Regions from separate parts of the Allobranchiibius huperziae genome, predicted to be linked through region 3. Evidence: predicted binding sites of a transcription regulator. Region 3 holds the regulator's gene; each other region holds the start of a gene.
The links. Region 3 encodes LexA, which represses DNA repair genes until DNA is damaged. Its sites were predicted from a motif close to TCGAACANNTGTTCGA; they were not measured.
Positions count from the first base shown of each region.

Region 1: a site for LexA is predicted at 4,283-4,298, ahead of HNR15_RS03825 (HNH endonuclease signature motif containing protein). Genes of this name have one in related genera too.
Region 2: a site for LexA is predicted at 4,476-4,491, ahead of HNR15_RS05240 (DUF222 domain-containing protein). Genes of this name have one in related genera too.

Region 1 is NZ_JACCFW010000001.1:803,768-810,582, forward strand. Features, by position in the region: gene HNR15_RS03810 (phosphatase PAP2 family protein) at 1-834, shown strand, start outside; gene HNR15_RS03815 (lysylphosphatidylglycerol synthase transmembrane domain-containing protein) at 839-1,939, opposite strand; gene HNR15_RS03820 (PIG-L deacetylase family protein) at 1,936-2,763, opposite strand; gene HNR15_RS03825 (HNH endonuclease signature motif containing protein) at 2,828-4,237, opposite strand; gene HNR15_RS03830 (glycosyltransferase family 4 protein) at 4,488-5,636, shown strand; gene HNR15_RS03835 (hypothetical protein) at 5,758-6,018, opposite strand; gene HNR15_RS03840 (hypothetical protein) at 6,008-6,346, shown strand; gene HNR15_RS03845 (4a-hydroxytetrahydrobiopterin dehydratase) at 6,348-6,815, opposite strand, start outside.
Region 2 is NZ_JACCFW010000001.1:1,099,817-1,106,631, reverse strand. Features, by position in the region: gene HNR15_RS05265 (SDR family oxidoreductase) at 1-828, opposite strand, end outside; gene HNR15_RS05260 (hypothetical protein) at 1,088-1,771, shown strand; gene HNR15_RS05255 (C40 family peptidase) at 1,840-3,540, shown strand; gene HNR15_RS05250 (hypothetical protein) at 3,591-3,980, shown strand; gene HNR15_RS05245 (hypothetical protein) at 4,035-4,367, shown strand; gene HNR15_RS05240 (DUF222 domain-containing protein) at 4,572-5,771, shown strand; gene HNR15_RS05235 (DUF1737 domain-containing protein) at 5,835-6,035, shown strand; gene HNR15_RS05230 (rhodanese-like domain-containing protein) at 6,032-6,457, shown strand; gene HNR15_RS05225 (O-succinylhomoserine sulfhydrylase) at 6,461-6,815, shown strand, end outside.
Region 3 is NZ_JACCFW010000001.1:2,291,234-2,298,048, forward strand. Features, by position in the region: gene HNR15_RS10780 (vitamin B12-dependent ribonucleotide reductase) at 1-2,686, opposite strand, end outside; gene nrdR (transcriptional regulator NrdR) at 2,811-3,320, opposite strand; gene HNR15_RS10790 (hypothetical protein) at 3,663-4,103, opposite strand; gene lexA (transcriptional repressor LexA) at 4,410-5,138, shown strand; gene HNR15_RS10800 (NAD-dependent protein deacetylase) at 5,172-6,062, opposite strand; gene HNR15_RS10805 (LysR family transcriptional regulator) at 6,190-6,815, shown strand, end outside.

The DNA of each region.
Region 1 (6,815 bases), 1.5 Mb from region 3:
CCTCGCACGTCGCCCTGGCGTCCCGCCGCTGCGATGGTGGGCGTCGCGGTCGTCGCGATCGTCGTGCTGGTGATGCTGCTGGTGCGCAACCGCACGGGCGCTAAATTCGACTACAAGATGGAGTTCGCCCTCGGCGGACCGCCGTGGCTCTTCTACAACATCGAGGACCGGCTGCAGCAGGTCTCCGTCACGAGCGTCGCCCTCGTGGGCATCCTGGTCGCGGCCGTGGCGTTGAGCCGACGCAGGATCGGGCTCGCCGTCGGCGCGATCGTGCTCATCGGCGGCGCGACCGTGACGACCCAGCTGCTCAAGGCACACGTCATCCACGAGCTGCCCGGCGACGTCGCCAACAGCATGCCGAGCGGTCATGCCACCGTGGGCATCTCCATCTCGCTGGCCGTGCTCATGGTGTTGCCGGTCGCGTGGCAGTGGTGCGTCCTGCCGGTGTGCGCGGCCACGGGATTCTTCTTCGGGGCGGGCACGGTGGTCGGCCACTGGCACCACCCCGGTGACGTGCTCGCCGCGCTCGCCGTCTGCCTGGCCTGGGCGGGCGTGGCGCTCGCCGTGGCGCACACCGTCGACCACGGTCGGCTGGGGCGCGCACCGCGTACGCCGAGCCGTCCGGTCCGCTCGATCGGGCCCGGTCTGGCCATCTGGTTGGTGATCGGCGGGATCGCGATGGTCAGTTGCCTCTTCCTGGCGTGGGGCGCTCAACCGACGGTGCACGGGCTGCGTGACCTCGTGCTGGGCATGACCGCGGTGGCTCTGGTCGCCGCGGGGACCGTGGTGGTCTACGGCTGGGTCTCCCAGGTCGCCCGGCGCTACCTGGTGTGAGGCGTCACCGCAGCTGATCGGGCAGGGCATCGCGCTCGTCGGCAACGTCCTGCGGCGGGTCGACCTTCGGCATCGACCACCACGCCGCCCAGCCGATCGCCCCCAGCGGCACCTCCAGCAGGTGGGAGAAGATCGCGAAGACCAGCACCCCTGCGGCCGCGGCCGGCTTGTCGGCGCCCCACGCGACGAGCACCGCGAGTGTCCCGGCCTCGCTGATGCCGAGGCCCCCCGGGGTGACTCCGACCGCGGTGAGCAGCCGGCCGAGCGCGTACGCCGCGAACAGGTCGGCGACCGGCAGGTCGACCCCGACCGCGGACATGGTGCGCCAGAAGAGCACGAAGTAGATGCCCAGGAAGGCGACCACGCCGAACGTCATCGGGAACCAGCCGGTCGTGGTGACCACGGCGAGCCTCGTGCGCTGATCACCGAGCAGAGCGGTCAGGTTCGGGCGCACGCCGCGCTGCTCACCACGACGCAGGCGGGCGATGCGGGCTGCCGCGTGCGCGTCGAGGAACCGGCCGAGGCGCAGGGTGAGGACGGGACTGATGAGCACCACGATGAAGCCGAGCAGCAGCACGAGCCCGATGACCCCGCCGTACAACGCGGCGGTGCGCACCGGCCCGGGCAGCGCGTTCTGCGACGTGGAGACCACCGCGAGACCGATGAGCGGCATGGCGAGCCGGGCGAGCACGTTCCAGACCGCGCTGACGATGATCGAGGTGGAGATGTTGCGGCGGGTGAAGCCCCAGCTGCGCGCGATGAAGTACGTCGCGGCCATCCCGACCGCTCCGCCACCTGGAAGCAGGTTGGACACCGACGACCCGCAGACGTTGATGATCAATGCCTTGGGATGGCTGAGGCCGGGCAGCGAGCCGGTGAGGGTGAAGGTGTAACACCAGAGGCCGAGCACCACGAGGCCGAAGAGCTCCAGGGCGCCCAGGGCACCCAGGTGCGACAGGTGGATCCCGATCTGATGCCAGCCCGTCTGCGCGACCAGCGGCAGCCCGAAGCCGAGCAGCAGCCCGGCCATCGTCATCCCGAGGACGCCGTTCAGCACCTGGTTCCGGGTGACCGTCGGGCGATGGGAATCGGGAGTCGTGCTCACCGGGGCAGCCCCTCGAAGATGTCGTGGGAGACCTGCCCGAGTCCGCCGCGTCGCGCCGGGTCGACGTACCACTCCCAGCCGAAGACCAGGTCGTAGAGCGGGCGGGGGACGCGCAGGAAGAGCCCGAGCGTGCGGTCGCCGTCGTCCGCGGTCGCCTGCGAGGCGTGGGCCCGCATCGATGCACGCTTCGCGGCGATCTGGCGGTGCACGCGGATCCGGTGGGTGATCGCGGAGCGGGGGGAGTAGGCCCGCTCGTACGAGGCGATGTCGAAGTCCGCGGGGAAGCGGTGCAGGCGCGACACCAGGCGGATACCGAGGACGAGCAGGTCGCGGGGGACGGTGGCCTGCAGAACCCGTGCGGTGTGGGCCATCTCGGCTGCGCGCGCGCCCACGTGGTGCACCTGGACGTGGTCGCGGTGGCCGTAGCCGCCGGCGGCGTCGTAGGTCAGGAGCACGTCCGCGTGCTCCTCGCGCAGGATGTCCGCCAGCCTGCCCGCGGCCTCCTCGACGTCGGCCCGCGCGAACCGTGTGGCACCCGGCGGATCGTCGTACAGCAGCGGCCCGCTGCCGGAGTCGGCGTACCCGAGGTGCACGGTCCGCGCCACACCGAGCGCCCGCGCCGACTCCTGCAACTCCCGCATCCGGACGCCGCCGAGCTGTCTCCCGTCAGAGCGGTAGGACGAGGCGGCGAGCCCCAGGTCGCCGTCGGTGGCCACGACGAGGACGACGCGGTGACCCGCGGCCGCCGCCTTCGCCATCGTCCCCGAGGTCAGCAGCGCCTCGTCGTCCGGATGGGCGTGGAAGACCACGAGAGTGTGCGACATCGCCGACCATCCTGTCGCATGCGGTTCCGTGCGGCCTGCAGGCGGCCCGGGAGGAAGCTGCGCCTCAGGTGATGTGGGCGTGTCCGCCGCGGGTGGCTGCTGGTTCACGGCCGGGTCGGGTGGGCATGAGTCCTGGGGTGAGGTTCCAGGTGACGCCGGTGGGTGTGGCGGTGGCGATGAGCAGATCGCGGTGCACGATGGTGTGGTGGCGGGCGCAGAGCAGTGCTGCGTTGGTGAGTCTCGTTTCGCCGCCGGCCCACCAGGGCCTCACATGATGTGCATCGCACCAGTCCGGTGGTCGGTCGCAACCGGGAAAGGTGCAGTGCTGATCCCGATGGATGATCGCCGTTCTGAGCCCACCGGTGAAGAGGCGTTTGGCCCGTCCGACGTCCAAGGGTTCGGACTCACCACCCAGAAAGACTGGAATCAGGTCGGCGTCGCAGGCGAGTCGGCGCAGAGTGCCGGCGTCGAGGTGCTCGCCGTCGGTGGTGCGTCCGATGCCTGGCAGGTACGTCGGCGCCGATCTGGTTTCTTGCGAACCGTTTTCGCTGAGATCGTCGAGCCGGCCTGCGTTGCGAAGGCCCTCGTAGAGGGTGTTGTAGTCCAGGGTGACCAGGATCTTCGCGGTGCCGCCGAACTCCCCGACCGGCCGCGGGCTGGTGCCGTCCAGCACACCGGCGGCGGTGTCGACCAGTCGCACCAGGGCATCCGCACGCCGTTTGGCCGGACTACGAAGATCGCGCTCCTGCGCATCATTATCGGTCACCGTTGGTGCGGGCGCAGAGAGCGCGCCTAGGGCGTGTTTGACCATGGCGGCGTGCCCGCTCGAGAGTTCGGCGACGAACCGGGTCAGCCCACTGGGCAGGTCGGCCCAGAAGACCGATTCGCAGTCCTGCTGGCGTTCTTCATCGCGGACCAGGCGTTCGGGGGCGTATTCGCCCAGGATCCGGGTGCTGAGCTGCCGCAATGTGCGAGACCCGTGGTCGGACAACGACAGGTAGCGACCGAGCAGGTCATCGCGGTCGGCGGTCGGGAGCTGCGGCAGGATCCGGGGCACTTCCCGCAACGCGACCGCCGCCGTGAGCACACTGGCCGACCCATCGGCCAGCGCCTCGGCGACCACCTTGTTGCGCGGGTCCGCACAATCGACTCCCACCATCCCGACCCGACGTACGACGGTCGGTTCGACACCGGCTGCTTGCCGAGCCACCCACGCGGGAGCGCCGGTGGCGGTGGAGTTGGCGACGGTCCCACGACCGAGGGCGTCGGCGGTGGCCAGGGCGGCGACGTTCTCCGCGCGGGAGCCGATCCGCAGCATGCCCCCGACGACCTCACCCAGGGCTGCTTCATCCAACTGCCACAACGCGCCAGGCCACTCATCCAACGCGCTGTTGAAGTCGCCGAGCAGGGCCATCAACCGGGCACCAGCACCCGGCCCAGCGGGACGATGCGTATCGGTCGTCGACTGCGCCATGTCCCCTCCTGGGCTGATGACGGCACCCTTGCCATCTACCCTGAATCATACGCGTGTTCGACACCGTTAGCAAGAGTGAATATGGCGAATCTGCCTGCAGATGTTGATTATTCGAGCATCGGACATCCACATCTCCCTCCGCCGTGGTGGGGTTTCCGGGTTCATCCACACCCCGCCGCACACCGGTTGAAACGCGACTTGAGGATCGGTGTCAGCGGGCACCCCCCGGGCGCATGGGATCGTGGGCGGCGTGAAGGTGGCTCTCCTGTCGGACTGTTATCTGCCCCGGCTCGGGGGGATCGAGGTCCAGGTGCACGACCTGGCGCGCCATCTGCAGGCGGCCGGGCACGAGGTGGAAGTCTTCACCGCGACCATCGGCCCAGCGCACCTGCGCATCGGCACCGACCGGCTCGACGGGATCCCCGTGCACCGGCTCGCGATCACGCTGCCGAAGGACTTCCCGATCAACCCGTTCGCGCCGCGCACCCTGCGGCACATGCTGCAGGCGGGCCGTTTCGACGTCGGGCACGCGCACATGGGCGTCGTCAGTCCGTTCGCCATGGACTGTGTGCGGGTGACGCAGGGTCTCGGACTGCCGACCGCGGTCACCTGGCACTCGGTGCACGGCCGCTCCGCGGACTGGATCGGGCTCACCGGATACGTCCGTCGGTGGGGCGCGCGAGGCGCGGCGCTTTCTGCAGTGTCCACCGTCGCGGCGGCGCCGATTCAGCGGATGGCGGGCCCGGGGTACCCGGTGCACCTGTTGCCCAACGGCATCGAGGGATCCGACTGGGCGCCCGGCACTCGTGAGGACGACGGGGTGATCCGAATGATCTCGGCCATGCGCCTGTCACGTCGTAAGCGACCGCTGGCCCTGCTGGAACTGGTGGACGAGGTACGCCGGCGGGTGCCGGAGCGCGACGTACGCCTGGAGATCCTGGGCGACGGCGAGCTGCGGCCCCGGTTGGAGCGGCGGGCCGCCGAACTCGATGCGGGGGAGTGGTTCAACGCTCCGGGTCGGATGACTCGCAAGCAGCTGCGCGAGCGATACCTCGCCTCGGACGTCTACATCTCGCCAGCCACCTTCGAGGCGTTCGGGATTGCCGCCCTGGAGGCGCGTACGACGGGGCTGCCGGTCGTGGCACCGCGTCGCAGTGGGGTCTCGACGTTCATCGCACACGGCGTCAACGGGTTGCTCGCGGGCAACGACCTGGGGATGGTCGAGGCGCTGGTCCGCCTGGTGAGTGACGACCGGCTGCGGCGACGGATCACCGAGCACAACACGGCGCAGCAGCCGCTCGAGTCCTGGCCGTCGGTGGTCGAACTGGTCACCGCGGAGTACCAACGAGCACAACGGCTGGAGCGCCGGCGCCGCGATCTGCAGATCGCCACCCGCTGACCGCCGAAGACGGCATCGACGTATCCAGGTCTCGTTTGCGCATCGCTCACAACCGATCGTCACTGTCGGGCGTCTTCCTACGTGAGTCTCCGACGAGATCGCAGACACACTCACCAGGGCGTTATCTCATGTACAGCACTCGCCAACGTTTCTTGGTCGCCGCACTCGGAGGCGTCACCGCCGCCGCGGGCGGAATTGTCGTGGCCAGCACCAGCCAGGCCTCGACATCGACCCCGTCGCCCACGACAGTGTCGCCGACTTCGTCACCGTCGCCCGTTTCGTCGTCGTCTTCGCGGGTGACAGTGCCGATGACTGCGGCTGCAGCGTCGTGCACCTCGACCAACATCCGACTGCGGCAGCACACCAGCTGGGTGACCATCACCGCCCCCGAGGGTGTCGGCACCCGCACCTATCAGCTCGCCGTGTCTGCCGCGCAGGACAGCCCCGCCACCATCGCCGAGCCGAGCGTCCGGCTCGATGCCGGTCGGACGAAGACGGTCCGGGTGAGTTGGCCCGCCGACTTCGGCTGGCTGGTCATCACCGTCAACGGAGGCACCCTGCACGGCGCGCTCCTGAGCAACGCGATCTACCAAGAGGGCCCGGACAGCGCACCCGACCCGAAGCTCTACACCGACTGTTCGTCAGCCGCGAACCCCGGCCAGCCGCCCGCGCCCTCACCGGTGACCACCGCACTGGGCGTCACCGGCTGACCTACTCGCGGCCCTGCCAGGTGGTGAGGCACGCGCGGTTGCCCTGCGGGTCGGCGAGCACCCAGAACGCCGGCGCCGCGGTGTCGTCGACCAGCTCGCCGCCCGCCTCGATGGCGGCGGCGATCCGGTCGTGCACCACCTCAGGGGGGATGCGGAGGTCGAGGTGCCAGCGCTGGCGCGGCACGTCGTGGGCTTCGGTGGGCTGGAACCAGATCGACGCGCGACGCCCGGTGGCGTCGTGCAGCTGGATCTCGCCCCAGGCCTGCACCGTGTCGTAGTCGAGCAGGGCCGCCCAGAACGGCCTGATCTCGGCCTCGTCGGCCGAATCCAGGGCGAGTTCGAGCACGCTGGTGCGCTCCGGGTGCGGGATGGCTCCCGCGGCCCGGGCCGATTCGCTGATGGCCCGGGCCAATGCCACATCGCGCGAGGTCACCCCGTCGACGTCGTGACTGATGAGCCGGACGTCGAG
Region 2 (6,815 bases), 1.2 Mb from region 3:
GGCCAGGTACACGAAGGCGGGCGCGAGGTCCGCCGGCTGACCCGCCCGACCGAGCGGCGTCGACTGGCCGAACTCCGGCAGCTCCTCCTGCGGTTGACCGCCCGCAGTCTGCAGCGGCGTCCAGACCGGGCCGGGCGCCACGACGTTCACACGGATCCCCTTCGGTCCCACCTGCTGGGCCAAGCCCTTGCAGAATGTGTTGATCGCAGCCTTCGTGGTGGCGTAGTCGAGCAGGTTCGGCGAGGGCTGATAGGCCTGGATCGACGAGGTGCCGATGATCGCCGAGCCAGGCTGCAGGTGGGGCAGGGCCGCCTTCACGATCCAGAACAGCGCATAGACGTTGGTCTTGAAGGTGTCGTCGAACTGCTCGTAGCTGAGGTCGGCCAGGTCCTCGACATGCTGCTGGCGGCCACCGTTGGACACCACGATGTCGATCCCACCCAGCTCCCGGACGGTGGTCTCCACCAGTGAGGTGCAGTAGCGCTCGTCGGTCAGGTCACCGGGAGCGAGTACCGCCTTGCGACCGGCCTGCTCCACCAGAGACTTGATGCGCTGAGCATCCTTCTCTTCCTCGGGAAGGTAGGAGATGACGACGTCCGCACCCTCGCGGGCGAATGCGATGACCGTCGCTGCGCCGATGCCCGAGTCACCCCCGGTGACCAGGGCCTTGCGGTCCCGCAGCCGACCGCTGCCGCGGTAGGTCTCCTCACCGAGGTCAGCCGGGTTGTCCAGGTCGGCATCGAGACCCGGACCGTCCTGATACTGCGCGGTCGTATCGATGTCGGCATACATCTTGGTCGGGTCGGTCACGGTGTATTGATCAGCCATACATCTCAGTATGTACACCCGACCGCCGATTCGTGGTCGCGCCCGGGGCGCGCGCATGCGTCGACCCGTATCGCTCTGCGAGATCGGCCGGGGCAGATTCCTCAGATCTCAAGGTGGCGCGCGTACATTCTCGATCCATTGCACGGGAAAACCATTGAATTCTCGGGGGTTTCGAGTGACCGGACACGCCACGAGCTGCACTACACCGCGGCCCGAATCGATCTGCAATCAAGCAGATTTCGTCCTCGCACTGGACCACTTGCGACGCCGCGCCGCAGCAGGGGCATCGCGGCAGCGCATCGGTCTGGACAGCCTCGTCCGGACGACCGGCATCCCCCGGTCCTCTCTGCACGGCTATCTCGCCGGGACGTCGTTGCCGCCGGCGGACCGGCTCGACACCCTCGTCCTGGCCCTCGGCGCCACCCCGCGGGAGGCGCACGAATGGGCGCTCGCGCTCGACCGCCTCTTCGACGGCGTCCTGACCCGTCGCATCCGCGCGGACGAGGATCTGCAGCTGCCCACGGAGAACGCCCGGGTCCGCAGCCGGCGTGCGAGAGGACTGCACACCGTTCCGGTGCTGCTGCCAGAGCGTCACCGAGCGGACAGCGGTACCGGTCCCGTCGTCGTCCAAGCCTGCGTGTGCTGCACGTGGGCAGGCACCCACACGTACGCCGAACCGAACGCCCGCTCGTGCCGCACCGGCTTCCTGCACGCCGGCAACAACTGGTTCCTCGGGCAGACGCACGGGAGTGCGGATGCAGGCGACTCGGGCGCGCCGGTGGCTCAGATATGGCTCTACACCCAGGCCGACATCGCCTACGACTCCGACGGCGGCTGGGGATGGGTGCCGGCCAATGTCGTGGCGAACGCCGCATCGCACGCGCCGCTCCCAGGGCTCCCCTATCTCGAACGTCCGAGAATGTCCGACGCGTCCATCCGGTAGCCGACCGCTGCTGATGTGCTGCCCGCGCTCCTCCCCACCAGCGACCGGGACTGCGAAGGCGGCACACCATGAAAGAAGATCGGCTCCACCCCGGAGTCACCACGCGACCGAGGATCCTGACCGTCCTCCTCGGACTGCTCCTCACCTCGGTCGCGACGTTGTCCCTCGGATGGTCCACCCCGGCGCACGCCGCCGACGGGTGCACCGCAGGGCACAACGCATCGGGCCAGAGCGTCTACTACTGCGGGGTCTGGGTGCCCTCGGGCGGGATCCCCGTCTACTCCAGCACGTCGCAGGGCTCCTCGGTCATCGACCACCTGCACAGCGGAGGAACGGCGAACTGGTTCTACTGCTCGACCTCAGGCGGCACCGCGACCGCCTCCGGGTACAAGTCCACGAGCTGGGCCCGCTCCGTCGGCGACGACAACGGCGCCATCGGCTACGTGCCCGCTGTCTACTTCAGCGGCAGTGAGAACTACTGGGCCGGACTGCCGAGCTGCTCGGGCGGGACCGGCTCGTCGGGCAGTTCCTGTCACTCCGGCACCAACAAGTCGGGCACGACGGTGTCGTACTGCGGCATCTGGACGCCCTCCGGCGGAACGCCGGTCTACGCATCGACCTCGTCCGGATCGGGGGTCGTGGACCACCTGAACACCGCGGGCACCGGCAACTGGTTCTTCTGCGAGCAGAAGGGCTCTTCGATCACGGTCGGTGGGTACACCTCCTCCGACTGGGCCAAGACCATCGGCGACGATCACGGCGCCACGGGATACGTCCCGGCGGTGTACTTCACCGGCTCGCAGAACTACTGGGCAGGGATGCCCGCGTGCTCGACGCCCGCGCCGCCGCCCTCGGACGACAGCTGCACGCTCGGTCACAACCCCTCGGGCGGGACCGCGTACTACTGCCCGGTCTGGGTGCCGTCCGGCGGGGTGCCGCTCTACGGCTCGACCTCGACGTCCTCCGGCGTGGTCGACCACCTGCACACCGGCGGTTCGGCCAACTGGTTCTACTGCCGGGTGAACGGCTCCACCGCCACCGTCGGCGGCTACAGCTCCTCGAGCTGGGCCAAGACCATCGGCGATGACAACGGCGCCACGGGATACGTGCCGGCGGTGTACTTCACCGGTTCACAGGACTACTGGGTCAACCTGCCGTCCTGCGGCAGCGGCTCCACCAACCCGACGCCGCCCTCCCCGCCGAGCAACGGCGGCGCCAACACCAACGGCAGCGCGTGCGGTACGGCGTACACCGGGCTCCCCGGTCTGACGCTGAAGATGATGCAGCAGGCCTGCCGGGTCACCGTGACCAGCGACTCGATGTACAAATACAGCATCTACGCCTGGGACGGCGGCCACGGCTCGACCCCCGGCCCGACCTACGGCTCGTGCGACCCGAGCAACGGCGCTCCGAACGACTGCCACGTCGACGGATTCGACTGCTCCGGCCTCGTGCGATGGGCCTACTACCAGGCCACCGGGGTGGACGCGCTCGACGGCTACACGTGGGGCCAGTGGTCCAAGGCGCTCGCCCTCCCGCACAAGGCCGTCATCAACGCTGCCAGCCACGGCGGGTCGGGCCAGGTCGACAACTACCTGTCGCAGCTCAAGCCCGGAGACATCCTCTGGTACGGCCAGAACGCCGGCGAGCACGTCGCGATCTACATGGGCAACGGCAAGCAGATGAACGCCTACCAGTCCGGCGACCACGACGGCATCACCAGCGTCACCACCGGCGACACCTTCTGGGGCGCCGTCCGGATGTGGTGACGCCACCCCTTCACCACCCCGCACACCCCTCACAGATCGGAGAACGGCTCATGTACAAACGCATCGCAGCAGTCTCGGCGCTGGGCCTCGGCGCGCTGGGTTTCGCCGGCGTCGCCCCCGCCCACGCCGCGGGCAGCACCGTGCACGGCTGCGCCTACGGCTACGTGTGCATCTATCCCCAGAACGCCGGCTGGAACGGCGACCACCCGTCACTGCGGTACTACCACTACGGCACGGACAACCTCAGCAATCAGGTCGGTTACCACTACGTGCTCAACAACCAGTACAACGCCGGCCTGGCGTTCTGCACCGGTTACAACGGCAAGAGCTGCAACTCCGGCCTCGGCAACTGGGGCGAGTCGCACGCCAAGGGCGCGTCCTGGAACAACGTCTACCTGACCCCCATCAACTCCATCGAGCTCGGACCGTACGGGCCGTGAGGATCTCGTGACCTCACCCGCCCGTCGCACGACCCCTACCCCAAGGAGCATCAGATGAAGAAGGCACTCACCCTCGTCCTCGCCACCGGCGCACTGGCAACCTTGCCGCTGTCGGTCCCGATCGCGCAGGCCCACGCAGCGACCGCCAGCTACAGCTGCTCGATCGACAGCTACGGCGCCGTGCAGACCGCGGACTGGCTGAAGGTGCACCGCAGCCCGAGCACCAGCTCGGGCACGGTCGGACAGGTGAAGCGCGGCACCCTCTTCCACTACTGCAGCTCCTCCGGTCGCTCCGGAGGCGGCCACTACTGGGTCTACGGCTACGGATACAACGGCTCGAAGAAGCTGACCGGCTGGGTGGCCAGCGAGTACCTGGCCCACCCGTGACCCGCGCCGTCCGCAGCGGGATCTAGCTCGCAGACCAGGGAAGGGACCGCGCCACCGGCGCGGTCCCTTCTCTTGCGTTCAGGGGCTGTCGGTGGCGGGTGGTTGACTTCATACATGAGTTCGACACCGGGCCTCGCAGTTGTCACTGACAGCTCGAGTCTCGTTGTGCCGGAGCATGGTTCGACCACTGATCCGCTCGCTCGGGTGAGCCTGATCTGTGGGCGGTTGAACGCCGCGCACGCCGATCTGATCGACCTGGTCAGCGACCTGGTGCGCACTGAGTCGTGGGCGATCGGCGGGATCCGGTCCCCCGAACACTGGTTGACCTGCTTCGCCGGGGTCTCCCCCGCCACCGCCCGGGACCTGGTCCGGATCGCGGCCCGGTCCGCCGAGCTACCGGCCCTGTCCCGGGAGGTGCACGCCGGGCGACTCTCGCTGGGTCAGGCCGCCGTGGTCGCCGCGCACACCCCGGTCGGGTACGACCAGGTCGTAGTTGACCTGGCGGTGCACGCCACCGTCCCGCAGTTGCGCCGGGCACTGGTCAAATACGACTTCGCCACCACCACCGACGAGGCGGACACCCCGCCGGCCCCACCAGACCCGTTCTCGGTCGCGGCGCAACCGGCGGAACTATCGATGTGGTGCGACCACGACCGGTTCCACCTGACCTACTCCGTACCCGCCGACATCGGAGCCCTGGTCCAACAAGCCCTCGCAGAGGCCAAAGACACCCTCTTCCTCGCCACCACCAACACGAAAGACGACGGGCGGCGGGTGCGGATGGCCGACGCCATGGCCCAAATCGCCTCCCGCTCCCTGGACGCAGGGACCGTCACCACCGCCGGGCGGGCCGAGAAGTTCCGGATCTACCTGCACCTGGACACCACCGGCCAAGGCTGGCTGACCACACGCGGCGCCCTACCACCGCACCTCCTGAGGAAGTGGACCTGCGACGGGGTGCTCCAACCCGTCTGGGAAACCGGCGGCACCCCCGTCAACGTCGGACGCGCCCACCGCATCGTCCCGCGCCGCACCCGACGCCTGGTCGAAGACCGCGACCGCGGCTGCGCCTACCCCGGCTGCCTGGCGATCCACCACCTGGAATGCCACCACATCGTCCACTGGGCCGACGGCGGACCCACCAACATGGCCAACCTGATCAGCCTGTGCCCCCACCACCACGACCGACACCACACCGGCGACTTCACCATCCACCCCGCGCCCGACAGACCCGGACGGTTCCGATTCGCCACCCGCCACGGGCACCCCATCGAACCCACCGTCGCCACCCCACCCGACAGCCCCGAACCCACGGCAGCACCGCGCTACCCCGGGCCCACCAACGAGATCCTGCACCTGGACCAGGTCAGATTTCACCGTCGAAGTGAGCGCTTCAGGCAGTGAGCACGCTGTCCGCTGGACGACCACGGGCCGCACGCCACGCAACAGGTGGGTGATGATGGATCCATGAGCGAGACACCGCGCCTTCGTTACAGGTTCATCACCGGCACCGACGACCAAGCCTTCTGCGAGCGGGTGAGCACCGCCCTCGACGAGGGCTACGTGCTGCACGGATCCCCGGCGCTCACCTACGACGGGACGCGGGTCGTCACCGGGCAGGCCGTCGTCCTGCCGACGCCCGCCGACGGCTCGGTGCAGAACGCATGACCGAGGGGTACGCCGGCGATCTGACGCCTCAGCAGGCGTGGGAGCTGCTCGCCGCGCACGACGACGCCGTTCTCGTCGACGTCCGCACCACCGCCGAGTGGGCCTATGTAGGTGTCCCGGACATCACGTGCCTGGGCCGGGAGACCGAGTTCGTGGAGTGGGTGAGCTTCCCCGACGGATCGTCGAACCCGCACTTCGTCGACGACGTGCGCGAAGCCGGCGTCACCCCCGGCGACGGACGACCGGTGGTCTTCCTGTGCCGCAGCGGGCAGCGCTCGATCAGTGCCGCCAAGGCCGCGACAGCGGCGGGCCTCGGGCCGGCGTACAACGTGCTCGAGGGGTTCGAGGGCGGCCTGGACGACGCGGGGCACCGCGGCGGCGGTGGGTGGCGCGCGGCCGGACTGCCCTGGAAACAATCCTGATCCATGAGTGAGCCACGACCCAAGCCAGCGCTGCCCGAAGGATTGCGCCCCGCGACGTACGCCGTCCGCGGCGGCCAGGAGCGCACCGGATTCGATGAGACCTCCGAGGCGCTGTTCCTCACCCAGGGCTACGTCTACGACCGGGCGGCCGATGCCGAAGCCGCGTTCGCCGGCGACCTGGACCGGTTCATCTACAGCCGCTACGGCAACCCGACGGTGTCCACCTTCGAGGAGCGGCTGCGCCTGATCGAAGGCGCACCCGCCTGCTACGCGACGGCGACCGGAATGTCGGCCGTGTTCACCTCGCTGGCCGCTCTGGTGAAGCAGGGCTCGCGGATCGTTTCCGCGCGAGCCCTCT
Region 3 (6,815 bases):
TCGACTGCTCGGGCCGCTTGGAGGACGGCGCCGCTGACTGGGAGTAGGACTCCAGCTCGCCGGCGACATCTTCGTCACCGTCGGCCTCGGTCGCCTCGGCGTAGGAGCCGGTCTCGAGCTGACGGGTGCGCTCCTCGGCGGTGTGGATGCCCATGAACGACCGCGTCTCGAAGTCGGTGTAGTCCAGCGCCAGACGACGGAAGACATAGTCCATGATCGACTGCGCCATCCGCACGTCCGGGTCGTCGGTCAGACCGGCAGGCTCGAAGCGCAGGTTGGTGAACTTCTCCACGAAGGTCTCCAGCGGCACGCCGTACTGCAGGCCGATGGACACGGCGATCGAGAAGGCGTCCATCATGCCGGCGAGGGTCGAGCCCTGCTTGCCGAACTTCAGGAAGAGCTCGCCCAGCTGACCGTCGTCGTAGGTGCCCGCGGTGAGGTAGCCCTCCGCACCGCCGACGGCGAACGAGGTGGTCTGCGAGGTACGACGCTTCGGCATGCGCTTGCGCACCGGGCGGTACTCGATGACCTTCTCGACGGCGGCGTCGGCAGCGGCGGCCGCCTTGTCCTTGGCGGTCGAGCCACCGTCGGACAGCGGCTGACCGACCTTGCAGTTGTCGCGGTAGACCGCCAGCGCCTTCAGCCCCAGCTTCCAGCCCTCCAGGTGCACCTCGGCGATGTCCTCGACGGTCGCCGTCTCCGGCAGGTTGACCGTCTTGGAGATGGCACCGGACAGGAACGGCTGGCAGGCCGCCATCATCCGCACGTGACCGAGAGCGCTGATCGCCCGCTCGCCCATCGCGCAGTCGAAGACCTCGTAGTGCTCCGGCTTCAGACCCGGCGCGTTGATGACGTGGCCCTTGTCGGCGATGTGCTCGACGATCGCCTCGATCTGCTCCTGCTGGTAGCCCAGCTTCTTCAGCGCGCGCGGGATCGTCTGGTTGACGATCTGCATCGATCCGCCACCGACCAGCTTCTTGAACTTGACCAGCGAGAAGTCCGGCTCGATGCCGGTGGTGTCGCAGTCCATCATGAAGCCGATCGTGCCGGTCGGCGCGAGCACCGAGGCCTGCGCGTTGCGGTAGCCGTGAGCCGCGCCGAGCTCGACGACCTGCTTCCAGGCCTTGCTGGCGTAGCGGTGGATCTCACCGTCCATCGAGTCCGGCGGACGCAGCTCGTCGTTGGCGCTGCGGTGCTTGCGCATCACCTTCTGGTGCGCATCCGCGTTGCGGGCGTAGCCCGCGTACGGACCGACGACCTCGGCCAACTCGGCCGAGCGCTTGTACGCCGCGCCGGTCAGCAGGGAGGTGATCGCGCCGGCCAGGCTGCGGCCGCCCTCGGACTCGTAGCCGTGGCCGGTCGCCATCAGCAGCGCGCCGAGGTTGGCGTAGCCGATGCCGAGCTGGCGGTAGTTGCGCGTGGTCTCGCCGATGGCCTCGGTCGGGAAGTCGGCGAAGCAGATCGAGATGTCCATCGCGGTGATGACCAGCTCGACGACCTTCTGGAACGTCGCGGTGTCGAAGGTGTCGTCGTCCCGCAGGAACTTCAACAGGTTGAGCGACGCGAGGTTGCACGAGGAGTTGTCCAGCGACATGTACTCCGAGCACGGGTTGGACGCGGTGATCCGGCCGCTCTCGGGGGTGGTGTGCCAGTCGTTGATCGTGTCGTCGTACTGGATGCCGGGGTCGGCGCACTCCCACGCCGCCTTGTTGAGCTTGGCGAACAGCTCACGGGCGTCGACGGACTCGATGACCTCACCGGTGCCGCGGGCGGTCAGCCCGAACTCCGTGCCGGCCTCGACCGCGCGCATGAACTTGTCGCTCACCCGCACCGAGTTGTTGGCGTTCTGGTACTGCACCGAGGTGATGTCACGGCCGCCGAGGTCCATGTCGAAGCCGGCGTCGCGCAGCGCGCGGATCTTGTCCTCCTCGCGCGCCTTGGTCTCGATGAACTCCTCGATGTCGGGGTGGTCCACGTCGAGCACGACCATCTTGGCCGCACGGCGGGTGGCCCCACCGGACTTGATGGTGCCCGCGGACGCGTCGGCGCCGCGCATGAAGGAGACCGGACCGCTAGCGGTGCCGCCGCTGGACAGCAACTCCTTGGAGGAGCGGATCCGCGAGAGGTTGAGGCCGGCGCCCGAACCGCCCTTGAAGATGAACCCCTCCTCCTTGTACCAGTTGAGGATCGAGTCCATCGAGTCGTCGACCGACAGGATGAAGCACGCCGAGACCTGCTGCGGGCTCTTGGTGCCCACGTTGAACCACACCGGGGAGTTGAAGCTGAACACCTGGTGCAGCAGCGCCCAGGTCAGTTCGTGCTCGAAGATCTCCGCGTCCTCGTCGCTCGCGAAGTAGCCGTTGTCGCGCCCGCCCTTGACGTAGGTCAGGACGACACGGTCGATCAGCTGCTTGAGGCTGGTCTCACGCACCGCGGTGCCGAGCGCCCCGCGGAAGTACTTGGTCGTCACGATGGTGGAGGCGTTGAGAGACCAGAAGTCCGGGAAAAGGACACCGCGCTGCTCGAAGATCGTCGCGCCGGTCTTCCAGTTCTGCTGCACGACGTCGCGCTGCTCCCAGGTCACCTCGTCGTACGGGTGGACGCCGGGCGTGGTGAAGATGCGCTCGATGTGCACCCCACGGTCTGCGCGGGCGGCGTCGGCGCGGGCGCCGGTGGTCTCGGTCATGCTGTTCCTCCGTGTGACGTGGTGAGCTGGGCTGCTGATGCGGGTGGTGCTGGTGATGCTGTGGGGCCTTGCGGTACGCGCACGGGTTACTGCTGCAGCACCCGGCGCACGGGATAACCGGGTATCAGTGATCCTCCCCGGCACCACTGACAACGGGATCGTCGGCGGCGTACGAGGGGCCGAGCACCTGACGCTCGGCGCGAAGCAGCGCGATCGCCGCCTCGAAGTCGCCCAGGTCGTCGAAGGCCTGGTAGACAGAGGCGAATCGCAGGTAGGCGACCTCGTCGAGGGCACGCAACGGGCCGAGGATCGCCAGACCGACGTCATGGGCGTCGATCTCGGCCAGTCCCTGCATCCGGATGGACTCCTCCACCTGCTGGGACAGCAGCGCCAGGTCGTCCTCGGAGACCGGGCGGCCCTGGCACGCCTTGCGCACCCCGACGAGCACCTTCTGGCGGCTGAACGGCTCGCTGGCTCCGGACCGCTTGACGACGGTCAGGCTCGTGGTCTCCATAGTGGAGAAGCGCTTGCCGCAGCTGGGGCACTGGCGGCGCCGTTTGATGCAGGTGCCGTCCTCGCTCGAGCGGGAGTCGACGACGCGACTGTCCTCGTGCCGGCAGAACGGGCAGTGCATGCGTGTCTCCCTCACCCTCGACGATCGGCTCACACCGATCACTCGCCGTCCACGCCGTAGCCCCGCCGAACGAGCCGCCCACCTGTGGGTAACTCGTGGACAACCGGGGGATATCCGCGCTGTGCCTTGGGATAACCCGGGTCGACCTGGGGACTACATGTGGACAACTTACATCGATGTAACTACTAGATGTAGGGATCGTATTCCGGTGGAGGGGGTGATGCAACCTTTAGAGACTGCCCGGTTTCCGCGGGGTCGTTCGTGCTGGTCAGAGGGCCGCCGAGGGCGACACGGAGGCGGTGTCGGCCCTGCTACGGGGCGCCAGAAGGCGCGCGGCCGGACTCAGCGAGGCAGGCGCAGTTGCTCGCCGGCGAACACCTGCAGGGTGTTCAGTCGATTGGCGGCCTGCACCCGCTGCACCGCATTGCCGATCGGCAGCTGGGGGTAGGCGTGGTGGGCGACCGAGGACAGGGTCTGGCCCGACTGGACGACCACGGTGTCGTAGCGCTGCGCGGACCCGCCGCCGCCCACTGCGGCACGGGCTCCCGCCACTCCCCCGACGAGACATAGCAGGAGTGCGCACAGCGTGATCAGCAGGCGACCGCGACGAGTGATGTGCATCGTCGGCGCAGGTGCGTCCACGAGCGCGGGCAGATCAGGGACCGCGCGCAGGTGGCCGCGACGGATGGACGCGGGCGCCGTACGTCGCGATGCGCCGGGACGACCCGGCCGGGCAGGGGTGGCGGGAGTGACCCAGCTGGGAACAGCGGTGACGGCACTCATGAGATCCTCCGATAACTCGTCGATCGTACGTGTGTGCGATCGATCATCTGTCTGATGTCTAGCACGCGCGTTCGAGAAAATCCAGACACGCCCCGAACAGATGTTTGGAAAGTGTGTCCGACTCTCGTAATCTCGTGCTCACCTGCAGAACTGAAACACCGACCACCGACAGCCCCTGCTCAGCAGTTGTGAATCCGCGGAACGACGCCGAATACGGCGACTCATCGGTCCCGGGGACGCAGCCGTTCGGACACCTGGGGCGGGCGGTGGCAGCACGATCCACTCGGAGAGGGACGGACGAAGACCATGGCCAAGGTGCACCAGATGCCCGAGCGCGACGACGACGGTTTGACCACCCGACAGCGGCGCGTGCTGGAGGTCATCCGCAACTCCGTGGACCGGCGCGGTTACCCGCCGAGCCTGCGCGAGATCGGCGAGGCCGTCGGCCTGACCAGCCCCAGCTCCGTCGCTCACCAGCTGTCGATGCTCGAGCGCAAGGGCTACCTGCGCCGCGACCCCAACCGGCCGCGCGCCATCGAGGTCATCTCACCGGACCAGGACAAGGACCAGCGCGGCTACCGGGGCGGGTCCAGCGTCACCAACGCGCCGGACGGTGACCTGAGCGTCGAGGACGAGACCGGCATCGGCGACCGACGACCCAGTGCGTCGTACGTCCCGGTCGTCGGACGGATCGCCGCGGGCGGTCCGATCCTGGCCGACGAGGTCGTCGAGGACGTCTTCCCGCTGCCCAAGCAGATCGTCGGCGAGGGCGACCTCTTCCTGCTGAAGGTCGTCGGCGACTCGATGATCGACGCCGCGATCTGCGACGGCGACTGGGTCGTGGTGCGTCAGCAACCGACCGCGACCAACGGCGACATCGTCGCGGCGATGCTCGACAACGAGGCGACCGTCAAGACCTTCAAGCGCACCGGGGGCAAGGTCTGGCTGATGCCGCACAACACGGCGTACGACCCGATCGACGGCGACGACGCCGTGGTGCTGGGCAAGGTCACGGCGGTGCTGCGCAGGGTCTGAGCGACCGCGGTCGCCCGGCGCTCCTCAGGCGCGTTAGACGCCCGGTGCACCCACGGCCGGCGCTCCCAGTCGGTCCGCCAGCGCCGTCAGGGTGCTGCCCAGCGGCGCCTCAATCTTCAGGTCGGTCTCGCCGTCCCCGCGGGTCCATCCGTCGTTGATCACGATCACGGGCACGCCGATGCGGGCGGCCCGGCGCACGAACCGGTAACCGGACATCACCGCGAGCGACGACCCCAGGACGAGCAGCGCCGACGCCTCTTCGACGAGGCCGAAGCATTGCTCCACCAACGGTTTCGGCACCGATTCGCCGAACATCACGACGTCCGGTTTCAGCAGGTCCGAACCGCACACAGGGCAGTCGGCCGTGACGAACGCGCGCACGATCGCCTCGGGCAGCGCGACGTCACCGTCGGGTCGGACCGCGCCTCCGATCGCGCGGTCGAATCCGGGGTTGGCGTCGCGCAACCAGTCGTCCATGTCATCGCGGCGATGCGTGCTCGAGCAGGCCATGCAGACCACCCGCTCCAGGTTGCCGTGCAGCTCGAGCACCTCGCTCGCACCGGCCGCCTGATGCAGCCCATCGACGTTCTGGGTGATGACGCTCGTCAGGGTGCCGGCGGCGAGAAGCCTGGCGACCGCGCGGTGGCCGTCATTCGGTCGGGCAGCCGCAAAGCGTGGCCAACCGACGTAGGAACGTGCCCAATACCGCTGCCGCGCTTCATGACTGGCGCGTAGCTCGGTCACCGTCATCGGCTGCACCCGACGTACGCCGCGGGCGTCGCGGTAACTCGGCAGACCCGATTCGGTGGACAGGCCGGCTCCGGTCAGGGCGACCAGCCCGCCATCCGCCAGGTAGCTCGCCAGTCCGTCCCATTGATCCGGGCGCACTCCCTCGGGCACCGGGGAGACCGCAGACTCGAGCACGTCATCAGTGTCGCACCGGCCCCGTGGCCCCGTGGGTGCGCGGGTGGCCACTGCGATGCATGGCTGGTGCAGAACGAAAGCACGAAGATGGGTTCCGATGGATAACCTTCCATTATATGATTGGCGGATGATCGACGCTGCGGGCCTGCGGGTCATCCGGGCCATCGCCGACGAGGGCAGCTTCACCGCTGCGGCCACCTCTTTGGGCTACTCCCAGCCCGCCATCTCCCAGATGGTGCGCCGTCTGGAGGACCGGATCGGCACCGTCCTGGTCGAGCGCCTGGGCCGCAGCGTGCGGCTGACCGAAGCCGGCGCGGTGCTGGCCCGTCACGCGGGCCCCGTGCTCAGCGCCCTCGAGGCCGCCGAATCAGAGGTCGCCGCGATCGCCGGGTTGCGCGCCGGCCGCGTCCGCCTGATGGCCTTCCCCTCCTCCTCCTCGACACTCGTCCCGCACGCGCTCGCGATGGTGCGAAAGGCCTACCCCGACGTCGAGGTGACCTTCACCGAGGCCGAGCCCCCCGAGTCGCTGGCCGCACTGCGGGCCGGCGAGTGCGACATCGCCGTCGCGTTCGCATACGACGGTGCGCCGCTGGCCCGCGGCGAGGACGACATCGAGGCGTTCCAGTCCCGCAAGCTGCTCGACGACGAGGTGCGCCTGGTGGTGCCGTCGGACCACCCGCTCGCCGGCGCCGCGTCGGTGCGGATGACCGACATGGTCGACGAGCAGTGGATCGCGGGATGCCCACGATGCCG